2 regions of the Novilysobacter longmucuonensis genome follow, and region 1 is predicted to be linked to the other one. Evidence: riboswitches for the same ligand, from Rfam matches in the RefSeq annotation. Region 1 holds a riboswitch; the other holds the start of a gene.
What was found. Region 1 has a riboswitch for cobalamin ahead of btuB (TonB-dependent vitamin B12 receptor). Riboswitches for the same ligand answer to the same signal wherever they lie in the genome.

Region 1 (7,402 bases):
GACGAGTTTACTCTTGTCCGGCGCGATCCGCTCCCGTGCCGTGAGTCATGGGCAGCAGCGGCCGGAAGGCCGGCCCGGCAGGTCAGCTCGGCAGATCAGCCTGGCAGAGCCGCCGGCAGCACCAGTCCACCCGCCAGCGCGGCCGGGTCGGGTCGCTCGCGGAACGGCAAGCGGCCCCAGCAGGGGATTGGCAGTCGTTCCGCTACCAACGCGAAAGTGTCGCCGGACCGGGCCATGCCCGGGTCGATGTCATTGCCGATCCAGCCGATCAGCTGCGCGCCGTCAGCGCAGATGGCCTGTGCGGTCAGCCGCGCGTGGTTGATGCAGCCCAGCCGCAGGCCCACCACCAGCACCACCGGAAGCGACAGCGCGCGGACCAGGTCGGCCTGGTCCAGCGTCGCCGACAGCGGCGCCGCCCAGCCACCGACGCCCTCGACCACCACGCAGTCGGCCTGTGCGGCAAGCCGTGCATGTGCCTGCACGATCGGCTCGAGCCGGATCTCGACGCCGGCCTCGGCCGCGGCCAGTTCCGGCGCCAGCGGCGCGGGCAATGCATACGGGTTGATATCCCCGTAGGCCGGGCGCGGATCACTCGCCGCCTGCAGCAGCAGCGCGTCCTCGTTGCGCCAGCCTTCGGCGGTGCGCTCGCAACCGCTGGCCAGCGGCTTCATGCCGACCGCGCGCAGGCCGCGCGCGCGCAAGGCGTGCAGCAGTGCCGCGCTGGCCACGGACTTGCCGATGCCGGTGTCGGTGCCGGTGACGAATACGTTCTTGATGTCCATCGCCCCATCGTAAACGCCGCGCGACCCGCTGCTACACTCGGGCCATGTTCGCCGCCAATACCCTCACCGGCAGCAAGCCGGAGCAGTACGCGCAGTTGCTGGCGCAGGCACGGGCGCTGCTGCACGGCGAGCCCGACCGCATCGCCAATGCCGCCAACCTGTCGGCGCTGGTCTACCACGCGCTGCCGGAGCTGAACTGGGTCGGCTTCTATTTCTTCGACGGGCGCGAGCTCGTGGTCGGTCCCTTCCAGGGCTTGCCGGCATGCGTGCGTATCCCGCTCGACAAGGGCGTGTGCGGCGCCGCTGCAAGCACGCGGCGGACCCAGCGCATCGACGACGTCCAAGCCTTTCCCGGCCACATCGCCTGCGATGCGGCCTCGCAGTCCGAAGTGGTGGTGCCGCTGGTGCGCGACGGCGCCGACGGCCCCGACCTCATCGGTGTATTCGACATCGACAGCCCGCGCACGCATCGCTTCGACGACGAGGACCAGCGCGGCCTGGAAGCAATCGCGCAAGCCTATATGGAGTCCATGACATGAGCGACACTACTGCCAAGCTGCGCAATATCGGCCCCAAATCGGCCGCGTGGCTGCGCCAGGTCGGCTTGCGCACGCACCCGGAATTGGCCGAGATCGGTGCGGTCGAGGCGTTCATGCGGGTCAAGCGGGCGGGCTTCAAACCGACCTTGAACCTGCTCTATGCCATCGAGGGCGCGCTGCTGGACTGCCATTGGCAGGAAATCCAGGACTCGCGCCGCCAGCAACTGGTCAGCGAAGCCGAAGCCGCCATTGCCCAGTTGCCGCCACCGCGCCACAAGCCGGCCGCCTCGCCGGTGACCACCACCGTGCTGACCGAAGACACCGTGGCAGCGCGTCCGGACCCGGACGCGCCCTACCGCAGCGGGCGCTATTGAGCTGATTTCACGATCGTCGTGATCCCGCAGCAGCGGCTTCAGCCGCGATTCCCAACCGGTGCGCCGAAGCATCGTCCGATCGCGACGATGGCTGGCGCTGTTGTAGGAGCGCCCCATGGGCGCGATGCACGTCGCGGCCGTAGTCCCGGTCGCGACTCACGTCGCTCCTACAAAAGTCCGGAGCAAGAGCTCGCGGCTGAAGCCGCTCCTACAAACGTCCGGAACAAGAAGCCACCGCGCGCGGCGAACTTTTCGGCTAGACTGCGCGCGCTCCAAGGTGACCCGGCGGCTGTCTGCCAACGGGTTGAAACGGGAAGCCGGTGACCGCCGCGACCACGCGGCACATTCCGGCACTGCCCCCGCAACGGTAAGCGAGTCAAGGCCGCGGCATCCGCCACTGCGCAGCAGCGTGGGAAGGCGCCTCGGCCGGAAGCAGGATCACCGCTTCCACTTGCAAGTCCGGAGACCGGCCTTGCAGCGGGGTGTCTGGGCAAACGCCGACACACCCACCACTGGTTGCGATGCGGCGGGCATTGCGGCGGCGACGCCGGTGCTGTCCGCCCGATCTCGCGGCCTCTCTCCCTCTGCATCCGACTTTCCCTCGCTACCGGCACGGGATTCCGTGCGATGGAGAACCACCGATGCAGTTCCGCCTTCTCAAGCTGACCGCCGCCTGCGCGCTCGCCCTGCCCGCTTTCGCCCACGCGCAGACGCATGACGACGCGCTCGATCTCGACGAGGTCGTCGTCACCGCCACCCGCACCGCGATCAGCGCCGATGAAGCACTCGCGCCGGTGCAGGTGATCGACCGCGACGCCATCGTGCGCAGCCAGGCGCGCTCGCTGCCCGAGCTGCTGCGCGGCCGCGCCGGCATTTCGATCTCCAACCAGGGCGGGCCCGGCAAGCTCACCACGTTGTTCATGCGCGGCAGCGAGTCCGACCATGTCCTGGTGCTGGTCGACGGCGTGCGGATGGGCTCGTCGACCTCTGGCCTGGTGTCGTTCCAGAACCTGCCGCTGGCGCTGATCGACCGGGTCGAGATCGTGCGCGGCCCGCGCTCCAGCCTGTACGGCGCCGACGCGATCGGCGGGGTGATCCAGATCTTCACCCGGCGCGACCGCGACGGCATCAACCCGCGTGCCAGCGTCACCGTGGGCAGCCACGACCACCGCGAGGCCAGCGCCGGCCTCGGTGGCGGCAACGGGCAGGCGTGGTTCGGCATCGACGCGGCCTACCAGCGCACCGACGGCATCGACGCCTGCGACGTAGCCACGCCGACGCCGTTCTCCGGCGGTTGCTTCATCGCCGAGCCGGAACCCGATCGCGACGGCTACCGCAACCGGTCGCTGTCGCTGCGCGGCGGCATCGAGGCCGGCGACACCCTGGCCTTGGACCTGCATGCGCTGCGCGCCGAGGGCGAAACCCGGTTCGACGGCGACTTCACCAACGGCTCCGAGACCGTGCAGCAGGTGATCGGCGGCAGCAGCACCTGGACGCCGTCGGACCGGATCAGGCTGCAGCTGGCCGCCGGCCGCAATGTCGATGCCTCCGACAACTTCAAGAACCAGGCGTTCCTGGGCTACTTCGACACCGACCGCGACAGCGCCACCCTGCAGGGCGACTTCGGACTGGCCCGCGACCAGCTGTTGACGCTCGGGCTGGACTGGCTGCGCGACCGGGTCGACAGCAGCACCACCTACGCCGAAACCGAGCGCAGCAACCGCGCCGCGTTCGCGCAATACCAAGGTATGTTTGCCATGCAGTCGTTGCAGTTCGCGCTGCGAGTTGATGACAACGACCAGTTCGGCGACGCCACCACCGGCAGTGCTGCCTGGGGCATCGAGCTCACCGACGCCTGGCGCGTGAGTGCCGGCTACGGCACCGCGTTCAAGGCGCCGACCTTCAACGAGCTGTACTTCCCGTTCTTCGGCAACCCCGCGCTGCGCCCGGAGGAATCGCGCACCTGGGAGGCCGGCCTGGCCTGGCGCGGCGAGCGCGCGAGCTGGCGGCTGGACGGGTTCGATACCGAGGTCGATGACCTGATCGCCTATGACGCGAGTCTGTTCCTGCCCAACAACATCGAACGCGCGCGCCTGCGCGGCGCCGAACTGGGGCTGGATGCCGAACTCGCGCAGTGGGCGATCGCGGCCAGCGTCAGCGTGCTCGACACCGAGAATCTCATCGGCTTCAACGCAGGCAATGAACTGCCGCGGCGCGCGCGCCAGAGCGCCCGGATCGACCTGGACCGGGCGTTCGACACCTTGCGCGTCGGGCTGACCGGCGTCGCGGAAGGCTCGCGCTTCGATGATGTCGCCAACACCCGCAGGCTCGCCGGCTACGCGACGCTCGATCTGCGTGCCGAGTACGTCCTCGCGCCCGCATGGACCCTGCAGGCGCGGCTGGCCAACGTGTTCGACCGCGACTACGAGACCTCATCGTTCTACAACCAGCCCGGGCGCGAGTGGTTCCTGACCTTGCGCTACGCGCCGGCGGACTGACGCACGCACCGCCTCGACGTAGGAGCGGCCCATGGCCGCGATGAGTGCGATGTGGTGTTGCCCCGCAAATCCGAGGGTAGAGCGGAGCTTGCTCCGCTGCACCGCCACGGCCACAACGAACCTTCCGGGCAAACACGAAAGCCGAGCAAGCTCGGCTCTACGGCACCGTGCAGCATCGTCCCCTGTAGGAGCGGCCCATAGCCGCGATGCTTTTCGTGCCGACGCGGTAGACCGCGATCGCGCCCATGGGGCGCTCCTACGAAACTGCGGGGGGTAGAGCGGAGCTTGCTCCGCTGCACCCGCGCAGCGTCGTCGCACCTGTAGGAGCGGCCCATGGCCGCGATGCTTTTCGGGCCGACGCGGTGAAACCCGATCGCGCCCATGGGGCGCTCCTACAAGAACCGGGGGGTATGGCGGAGCTTGCTCCGCTGCGCTGGCGGCTCGACGCCCCAGCCCCACCGGACGCGATCAACCTGTGCTCACGCGCTCCTGCGTATGGTCCCTGATCCACCGGACCAGGAGCGCGGAGCGAGAACTTCCGATGAGTCCTTCGCCCGAATATCCGGAGCCCCACCTCGCCCCGCCGTCCATCCCATCGGCCATCGTTGTGATGGGCGTGTCCGGCTCAGGCAAGACCACCATCGCCCGCGCCCTGGCCGAGCGGCTGGGGCACGATTTCATGGATGCCGACGACCTGCACCCGCCCGCCAACCGCGCCAGGCTCGCCGCCGGGACCGCCCTGACCGATGCTGATCGGGCACCTTGGCTGGACTCCGTGGCACGCGCCATCTCGTCCCGGGTCGCGGGCGGCGGCCGGATCGTCGTTGCCTGCTCGGCGCTAAAGCGCGTCTACCGCGACCGCCTGCGCAGGGCTGCGGAGCACATGGTGTTCGTGCACCTGGATCTCGACCGCGACACGCTGATGCAACGCATACACCGACGCCGCGGGCACTTCATGCCGCAATCGCTGCTGGACGACCAGTTGGCAACGTTGCAGCCACCGGCCGCGGACGAAAGGGCGGTCATCGTGCGACCGCTCGGGCCGGTGGCGGACACCGTGGAACAGGTGATCTCCAACCTGCGCCGGATTGCGTAGGAGCAGCCGATCAAGCTCGGCTCTACAGGTGCTCCGGGTCGAGCATGGGCAACGTCACCACGAACTGGCTGCCTTGGCCGCTGCCGGCGCTGCGGGCGGTCACGGTGCCGCCATGGGCGTCGATCAATTGCTTCACCACCGTCAGCCCGATCCCGAGGCCGCCGCCGTGGAAGCCGGTGGCGTGCGGCTCCTGCACGAACGGCTCGAAGACGTTGCCCAGGGCGTCGGCGCTGATCCCGATGCCGTTGTCGGACACGGTGATCACGACGGACTCGCCCTCCACCGCGACCGAAAGCCCGAGTTCGCCGCCCTTGGGCGTGTACTTGCAGGCGTTGTCGAGCAGGTTGCACAGGACCTGCGCCAGCCGGACCGGGTCGCCGTGCACCTCCAGCGCGCGAGCCGGGCGATGCAGGTCCAGATGCTGCCCGCGCGCCTTGATCGCCGGCCGGCTGGCGTCGATGGCCTGATCGATGATCCGGGCCAAGTCGACCGTCTCGCGCTCGAGCCGCAGCTTGCCGGTGCTGGCGCGCGAGACATCGAGCAGGTCGCCGACCAGGCGTGACATGTGCGTCACCTGGCGTTCGATGATCTCCCGCAATCGCGGCAACGTGTCGTCATCCGAGCCGACCATGCCCAGCATCGACGCGGCGCTGCTGATCGGTGCCAGCGGGTTGCGCAGCTCGTGCGCGAGCACTGCCAGAAACTCCGTCTGGCGCCGCTGCGCCTGCTCGGCCGCGGCCTGCAGGTCCTGGGCACCGAGCGCGGCCAGCACCAGCTGGGCGTTGGCCTCCTGCTGCTGCGTGTGCTGGTTTTCATGCGCGGCCTCTGCGCGTTCGTGGTCGCCCACCAATTGGGTGTGCGCCGCTTTGTCCTCGGAATGCTGGCGTTCGTGCGCGGCAAGCGCGCCAGCATGATTGTCGGCCCGCTGCGTGTTCGCTTCCTTGTTCTCGGAGTGCTGGCGCTCGTGCGCGGCGATCGCGCCGGCATGATCGTCCGCCCGTTGCGTGTTCGCCTCTCTGTTCGCGGAGTGCCGGCGTTCGTGCGTGGCCATCGCCAACGCGTGATCATCGGCCAGTTGCGTGTTCGCCTCGGTCGTGTCGGAGTGCCGGCGCGCGGTCGTGGCCGGCACCTGATCGTGGTCGCGCTGGGCCTGCGCCTCGCGCACGTGCCGTTGCAACCCGGCCAGTTGCGCCCGCGCCTTCACGATCTCGTGCTGTAGTCCGGCCAGCTCGCGCGCGGCCTCGTCGGCTGCGTGGTCGTTGCGGCCAGTGGTCGGGCTCATGACGAGCTGCCGGCCTGGCCGGAGTCCTCGGGATCCGACTTGGCCCCCGTGACCGACCGGTCCGGCTTGTCCGGTTTTCTGGTCGGTCTGCCGCCGAGCAGCCCCTCCTGGTCGGGCAGCGACTCGCCCACCTGGATGCCGTCTTCATCGATGCTGTACAGCCGCAACTCGCTGGAGTGGTTGCTCGCGCGCACCTTGGCCACCGCCATCACGCGCAGCAGCCGGCTCTCGACCTCGATGTAGCGCTGCACGATGATCGCGTCGGTCAGCGACGCGGTGCCGAACGGATTGAAGCGCAGCTCGTTGTAACGGTCCTCAAGCTCGGCGGTCATCAGCACGGTGACGCCCGCGCCTGCCAGCGCGGTGACCAGGCGCAGCTGCGATTCGCGGAAGTCGCTCTGGAAGGTCGGGGCGACCAGCAGCTCGAAACCGGTGAGTGAATCGATGACCACGCGGGTCGCCTTGATTCGGTGGACCTCGTCGGTGATGCGGTGCACGATCTCGTCGATCGAGGTGTCGGGCGCGCGGGTGGTGATGAGGCCGACCTGGCCGCTTTCGATCAATTCAGCGACCACGCGTTGCCGCGAGCGGTTGGGATGCTGCTCGAACGCGACCATCACGCCGGTTTCGCCGCGCGCCGCGCCTGCTGCCAGGAAAGCACCGGCCAGAATGCTCTTGCCCGATCCCGAAGGACCCGCCACCAGCAGCGAAAAGCCTTGGGGCAGGCCGCCGCCGAACATCTTGTCCAGCTCCGGTATGCCCATCGACAGACGCGTCTCGGGCGCGTGCTGGCTCGCCCCTGCGCACTCCGGATCCACGATGTACGCCGGC
Region 2 (7,402 bases), on a different contig from region 1:
CCCATTGCCGAACCACCAGGCCAAGCCCCACACGTAGTAGCACCCCGCGGCCTGCCCCACGTCCGCGAGGCGATAGCTCCAGGCACTCGCGAAGCCGGCCAGCGCGATCAGCAGCGCCGCCATGAACGGTGCATTCGCGATGAGCACCTGCGCCGGCCAGGTCACATCGCCCACGCCGATCGCAAAGGCGACCGCCGCACCCACCTGCAATGCCGCGCCCGACCACTGCTGCAGCCGGTTGCGTTGGCGCAGCCCAAGCCAGGCGAGCGCCGCGCCTTCGAGCGCGAACACGCAGGCGGTCGCATGCGCCGCCACAGCCAGCGGCACCGCGAGCGTCGCAAAACCGACCGCGAGCACCGCATACGGCGCGACCAGTCGCTGGAAGTGCTCGCGCCGCCGCAACCACGCCGCGAGCAATGAGTAAATCGCTCCGAGCCCGAGTGCGCAGTACGCAAGCGGCAGCCGCTCGCCCTCGAGCAGGCCGGCCTGCAGCGAGAACGCGACCAGCGGGGTGCCGAACAGCAGGCAGCTGTCGATCACGTCGCGTCGGCCCGCAGCGCGGCGGCGCGCGTACAGGACCGGAATCAGCAGGTAGAACGCGAAGAACAGCAGCAGGAACGGCTGGGTGGTTGCGAAGTCTTCCGGGCGATATTCCAAAACGCCCCACAAGCTGCCGATCGCGAAGGTGAAGACGAACCCCAGCACGTTGAGCGCACGCCACGGACGCCACCACGCGATCGCGAAGATCGCCGCGTTGAGCACCGCGTAGTAGCCGAACAGCGCGACATGGTTGCCCTGCCCGGTGGACAGCCACAGCGGCGCGAGAAACCCCGCGAGGATGCCCAGCAACGCCAGCGCCACCGCGTTCTGCGCCACCGCCAGTACACCCGCGCCCGCGACCAGCACGATGCTCAGCGCGAACGCGGCGCCGGCCGGCAGCAACGGCACCAGCTTGAACGCTGCGAACACCACCAGCAGCAGCACGCCGATCGCGCCGCCCTGCAGGCTCAACGCAAAACCGCGCCGGGTCTCGCGCTGGCGCCAGCCGAATACCAATGCCGCGAGCGCGGCCGCCGCCACGCTTGCGAAACGCAGCTCGACCGGCAGCGACACCCAGCCCTGGTCACCCGCGTACTTCAGCAACGCCGCGACGCCGGCGAACAACACCAGCATGCCGACCTTCACCGGCACGTTGCCCTCGCTGAACCACCGTCGCACCGCGCGTGCGGCGAGCGTGAGCGGATCTGGCGACTGCAACTGCGACTGCGACCGACCCGATCCGGAAGCCGCGTGCGCCGGGAGCGGACGCGCGGAAGTCGCACTGGCTGCCGACGGCAGCGGCGGTGGCGATGCGGCTTTCGACGAGGATGCTCTCGACGAGGATGTTGTCGATGCGGTGGCCGACGATGCAGGGGCGGGCGGCGTCGGTACGGCTGGTGTGGTTGCGCTCGGTGCAGGTCCGGGCTCGGTTGCCGCGCGCGGCTCGGGCGCGACCGGGCGCTGCGGCGCGGTGCGCTGCGCCTGCATCAGTTCGGCCAGCGTCGGTTCGTGCATGGCGGCGTCCGGCGCCTGCGCGTGCGCGGCGGCATGGCGCCGGGCGAGCTGTTCTTCCAGCGCGGTCACGCGCCTGCGCAGCCCGCCGATCATCGCCAGCGCAACGACCAGCAGCACCGGCACGGCCAAGACCACCAGCACAAGCAGTCCGATCAACCCTTCCATAGCCTGTCCCCCTGTCCCTTCCCAGCGCCGAACGTTACACCACCGCCACCGCGTATGGCGAAATCCGGTGATGGCGGCCATGGGGCACATTTTGTGTTGACCGCACGCATCGTCCACATTATGTTGTGGCCGTCGGTGCCGACCTCGGTCGGCTTAAAACGGGAAGCCGGTGCGGATCGAACGATCCCATTCCGGCGCTGCCCCGCAGCGGTAGTGGAAACGACCGCCGTCATGGCACTGGGGCGCCAAACCCTGGGAAGCGACGGCCAGTAGGTGAAGTCGGTTTTGTTTTTCGTAGGAGCGGCTTTAGCCGCGATGCTTCTGGCATGCGATCGCGGCTAAAGCCGCTCCTACGAGAACGCCGTCTCGCGTCCAGAGCCCGAAGACCTGCCGACAGCCGCGCGATGCACACCGCGCGGTGACCGGCCAGCGAGTCTTCGGGGGAAGACGGCCGGTGTCGCAACCGCATCGTTCGATGCGGACAGGTGGCCGCGTCTCGGCCCGCGCGACACCCGCATCCCACCCTGTCGACTCCGCGCCCGCGGGGGCGTGGCCGTGCCGCCGAAACCGCGCTGCGGTGCCGGCCGGTGCGTCCGCGCCTGCGTGCGTCGTCCTTCGAGGGGAGGCCGACGAACCGTGCGCCCACGCACCGGAGTCACCTTATGTCCATGCACGATGCAGACGCTGCCGTTGTCGAGCACGCCGTCGACACGACCACGACCGTTCGCACCACCCACGCGCACCACGACGACAGCCCCGGCTTTGCGCTGACCCCACCCGCCGCCGCGTCCAGCATGAGCGTGACCAAGCGCAACGGCGCGCGCGAGCCGGTCGACCTCAACAAGATCGTGCGCGCGATCACCCGCTGCAGCCAGGACCTGTATGCGATCGATCCGATGCGCGTCGCCACGCGCACGATCTCCGGGCTTTACGACGGCGCCAGCACCCGCGAACTCGACGAGTTGTCGATCCGCACCGCCGCGCTGCTGACCGCCGAGGAGCCCGAGTACGGCCGGCTCGCCGCGCGCCTGCTGGCCGGGGTGATCGAGAAGGAAGTCGCGGCGATCGACATCAACGCGTTCTCGCAATCGGTGCAGCGCGGCTTCGATCTGGGACTGGTCAACCCGCGCCTGCTCGGATTCGTGCAGGCCAACGCGCGCAAGCTCAATGACGCGATCGACCACAGCCTTACCCATCGCTTCGACTACTTCGGCCTGCGCACGCTGTACGACCGGTATCTCTTGCGCCACCCGACCGCGCGGACGGTGATCGAGACGCCGCAGCAGTTCTTCCTGCGCGTGGCCTGCGCACTGTCGGAGGACGTGGCCGATGCGCTCGCGCTGTACCGACGCATGGCGCAGCTCGACTACATCCCGAGTTCTCCGACGCTGTTCAATGCCGGCACCACCCACGAGCAGCTGTCGAGCTGTTTCCTGCTCGATTCGCCCGAGGATTCGCTGGAGGCTATCTACCAGCGCTACATGGACGTGGCCAAGCTCAGCAAGTTCAGCGGCGGCATCGGGCTGAGCTACACGCGGATCCGCTCGCGCGGTTCGCTGATCCGGTCGACGAATGGATTGAGCAACGGCATCGTGCCGTGGCTGAAGACGCTTGATGCCTCGGTCGCGGCGGTCAACCAGGGCGGCAAGCGCAAGGGCGCGGCCTGCGTCTACCTGGAGCCGTGGCATGCCGATGTCGAGGAGTTCCTGGAGCTGCGCGACAACACCGGCGACGAGGCGCGCCGCACCCACAACCTCAACCTCGCCAACTGGATCCCCGACGAGTTCATGCGCCGGGTCGAGAGCGATGCGACGTGGTCGCTGTTCGACCCCCACCAGGTGCCGCAATTGACCGACCTGTTTGGCGAGGCGTTCGATCGCGCCTACTTTGCGGCCGAGGCCGCCGGTCTGGCCAGCAAGCAGGTCAAGGCGCGCGAGCTGTACGGCCGGATGATGCGCACGCTGGCCCAGACCGGCAACGGCTGGATGAACTTCAAGGACAAGTCCAACCGCGCCTGCAACCAGACCGCGCGCGCCGGCAACGTGGTGCACCTGTCCAACCTGTGCACCGAGATCCTGGAGGTCACATCGCAGGACGAAACCGCGGTATGCAACCTGGGCTCGATCAACCTGTCGCACCACGTCGAGCTGCTTGACGACGGCAAGGCCGCGTTCGACTTCGAGAAGCTCGCCGAGACCGTGCGCCTGGCGGTGCGCCAGCTCGACCGCGTGATCGACCTTAACTTCTATCCGATCGAGACCGCGCGCCGCGCCAACCTCAAGTGGCGCCCGGTCGGGCTGGGCGTGATGGGCCTGCAGGACGTGTTCTTCAAGCTGCGATTGCCGTTCGATTCCGAACCGGCGCGGCAGCTGTCGCGCGGGATCGCCGAAGCGATCTACTTCCATGCGTTGTCGGCGTCGAACGAGCTGGCGCTGGAGCAGGGGCGCCACCCGGGCTTCGACGACACCCGCGCCGCCCGCGGCGAGTTGCAGTTCGACGCATGGGACGCCACCCCGACCGACGGCGCACGCTGGGACGCCCTGCGCGAGCGGATCAAGCAGCACGGCCTGCGCAACTCGCTGCTGGTCGCGATCGCGCCGACCGCGACCATCGCCTCGATCGCAGGCTGCTACGAATGCATCGAGCCTCAGGTGTCCAACCTGTTCAAGCGCGAGACGCTGTCGGGCGATTTCCTGGTGGTCAACAGGTATCTTGCCGAGGAGCTCAAGCAGCTCGGGCTGTGGACGCCGGAACTGCGCGACGCGATCAAGCTGGCCGAGGGCTCGGTCCAGGGCATCACCCAGATCCCCCAGTCGCTGCGCGCGGTCTACCGCACAGTGTGGGAGGTGCCGATGCGCTCGCTGATCGACATGGCCGCCGAGCGCGGCGCGTTCATCGACCAGAGCCAGTCGCTGAACCTGTTCATCGAGAGCCCGAACATCGGCGCGTTGTCGTCGATGTACATGTATGCGTGGAAGCAGGGATTGAAGACGACGTATTACCTGCGCTCGCGGCCGGCGACACGGATCGCGAAGTCGACGGTGAGTGCGATGGCGGCGCCTGAAGCAGCCATCGCGTGCTCGCTCGAGAATCCCGCGTCCTGCGAGGCCTGCCAATAGCGATGCCGCTGTAGGAGCGGCTTCAGCCGCGATCGGGAGCCGGCGCGCGCGATTGGAGATCCGATCGCGGCTGAAGCCGCTCCTACGCAGTCCGAACATCCAGGAAAAATCATGTCCAACCTCCTACTCTCCCCCGGCTTCGACCTCACGCTGCGGCCGATGCGCTATCCGCAGTTCTACGAGATGTACCGCGACGCGATCCGCAACACCTGGACGGTCGAAGAGGTCGACTTCTCGCTCGATGTCAACGACCTGCGCGACAAGTTGGGTCCGGCCGAGCGCCACCTGGTCGAGCGGCTGGTCGCGTTCTTCGCCACCGGCGACAGCATCGTGTCCAACAACCTGGTGCTGAACCTCTACCAGCACATCAACGCGCCCGAGGCGCGCATGTACCTGTCGCGGCAGCTGTACGAGGAAGCACTGCACGTGCAGTTCTACCTCACTCTGCTCGACACCTACCTGCCCGACCCGGCCGAGCGCGCCAAGGCTTTCGACGCAATCGAGAACATCCCCTCGATCCGCGCCAAGGCCGAATTCTGCTTCCGCTGGATCGACTCGATGCAGGAAATTCAGCGCATCGAGACGCGCGAGCAGCGCCGCCAGTTCCTGCTCAACCTGATCTGCTTCGCCGGCTGCATCGAGGGCCTGTTCTTCTTCGCCGCGTTCGCCTACGTGTATTACCTGCGCTCGCGCGGGCTGCTCAATGGCCTGGCCTCGGGCACCAACTGGGTATTCCGCGACGAAAGCGGGCACATGACGTTCGCGTTCGAGGTGATCAAGACCGCGCGCGAGGAGGAACCCGACCTGTTCGATGCCGACCTGCGCGCGCAGGTGATCGATATGTTCGAGCAGGCGGTCGAATGCGAAACCCTGTTCGCGCAGGACGTGTTGTCCGGCGGCGTGGTCGGCCTGTCACCCAGGGACATGCGCCAGTACCTCGAATACTGCGCCGACCAGCGCCTGGCCCAGCTCGGCATGCCCAAACACTTCGGGTCGAGCAACCCGTTCGGCTTTATGGACCTGCAGGACGTGCAGGAGGTGACCAATTTCTTCGAGCGCCGGGTGTCGGCCTATCAGGTGGGCGTGCAGGGCGAAGTTGCGTTCGACGCGGCGTTCTAGCTCGCGTCTTTCGTAGGAGCGGCTTCAGCCGCGATCGTGACGGCATTCGCACGCGCCGGTTTCCGATCGCGGCTGAAGCCGCTCCTACGGGCGCCGGAACGAAAAAGCCCCGCTACTGCGGGGCTTCTCCATCCAACTGCGATGCCGGCTTACTTCGCCGCCACCACCCGGGCCATCTCCAGGCACTTGTTCGAATAACCCCACTCGTTGTCGTACCAGCTGACCAGCTTGACGAAGGTGGCGTCCAGCGCGATGCCGGCGCCGGCATCGAAGATCGAGGTGCGTGCATCACCGCGGAAGTCGGTCGCGACCACCATGTCCTCGGTGTAGCCCAGGATGCCCTTCAGCGCGCCTTCGCTCTGCGCCTTCATCTCGGCGCAGATCTCGGCATAGCTGGCGTCCTTTTCCAGCTCGACGGTCAAATCGACCACCGACACGTCCGAGGTCGGCACGCGGAAACTCATGCCGGTGAGCTTCTTGTTGAGCTCGGGGATGACCTTGCCGACCGCCTTGGCCGCGCCGGTGCTGGACGGGATGATGTTCTCCAGGATGCCGCGGCCGCCGCGCCAGTCCTTATTGCTGGGGCTGTCGACGGTCTTCTGGGTCGCGGTGGCGGCGTGCACGGTGGTCATCAGGCCGCGCTTGATGCCCCACTTGTCGTTGAGCACCTTGGCCAGCGGCGCCACGCAGTTGGTGGTGCAACTGGCATTGGAGAGGATCGCCTCGCCGTTGTAGCTCTTGTGGTTCACGCCGAACACGAACATCGGCGTGTCGTCCTTGGAAGGGGCCGACATGATGACCTTCGATGCGCCGGCATCGAGATGCTTCTGCGCGGTGTCCTTGGTCAGGAACAGCCCGGTGGACTCGATCACCACCTCGGCGCCGACCTCGTCCCACTTCAGGTTGGCCGGGTCGCGCTCCTGGGTCAGGCGGATCTTCCGGCCGTTGACGATCAGATGGCTGCCCTCGACCGCGACCTCGCCCTTGAAGCGCCCGTGCACCGAGTCGTACTGGAGCATGTAGGCGAGGTAGTCCGGCTCGAGCAGATCGTTGATCGCGACGATCTCGATGTCGCCTGCGAAGTTCTGCACGGCCGAGCGCAGCACATTGCGTCCGATGCGGCCGAAGCCGTTGATACCAACCTTGATCGCCATTTCGGGGCTCCTGACAGGCGGATGACATGAAAGCCCGGTATTTTAGCGTCTCGGGTGGAATCCGTTCACCCCGCATCCGGAATGCTGCCATGCGCCTTGTGCATCTGACTGCGATCTTGCCGAAACTCCCGCCCAGACGCCTGCCTGTCGTGCTGCTCACTGTGTTGCTGGTCTTTGCCGGACCGGCGACCGCCTGGGGGCCGCTGGGCCACCGGCTGGTCGCGGCGCTGGCCTGGGACGACCTGACGCCGCAGGCCCGCACGGACATCGCCGACCTGCTCGCGGCCGAAG

Region 2: linked by a shared signal. The riboswitch ahead of ACJQWM_RS09735 (ribonucleoside-diphosphate reductase subunit alpha) and the one ahead of btuB (TonB-dependent vitamin B12 receptor) in region 1 are both predicted to bind cobalamin.

Annotation. Positions count from the first base shown of each region.
Region 1 is NZ_JBJMAW010000001.1:368,300-375,701, reverse strand. It holds gene bioD (dethiobiotin synthase) at 96-782, opposite strand; gene msrC (free L-methionine (R)-S-oxide reductase MsrC) at 827-1,321, shown strand; gene ACJQWM_RS01670 (TfoX/Sxy family protein) at 1,318-1,695, shown strand; cobalamin riboswitch at 1,954-2,184, shown strand; gene btuB (TonB-dependent vitamin B12 receptor) at 2,337-4,193, shown strand; gene ACJQWM_RS01660 (gluconokinase) at 4,804-5,289, shown strand; gene ACJQWM_RS01655 (ATP-binding protein) at 5,312-6,571, opposite strand; gene ACJQWM_RS01650 (DUF7125 family protein) at 6,568-7,402, opposite strand, start outside.
Region 2 is NZ_JBJMAW010000008.1:140,522-147,923, forward strand. It holds gene ACJQWM_RS09730 (DUF2339 domain-containing protein) at 1-1,719, opposite strand, end outside; cobalamin riboswitch at 1,836-2,128, shown strand; gene ACJQWM_RS09735 (ribonucleoside-diphosphate reductase subunit alpha) at 2,514-4,838, shown strand; gene ACJQWM_RS09740 (ribonucleotide-diphosphate reductase subunit beta) at 4,950-5,957, shown strand; gene gap (type I glyceraldehyde-3-phosphate dehydrogenase) at 6,107-7,111, opposite strand; gene ACJQWM_RS09750 (S1/P1 nuclease) at 7,201-7,402, shown strand, end outside.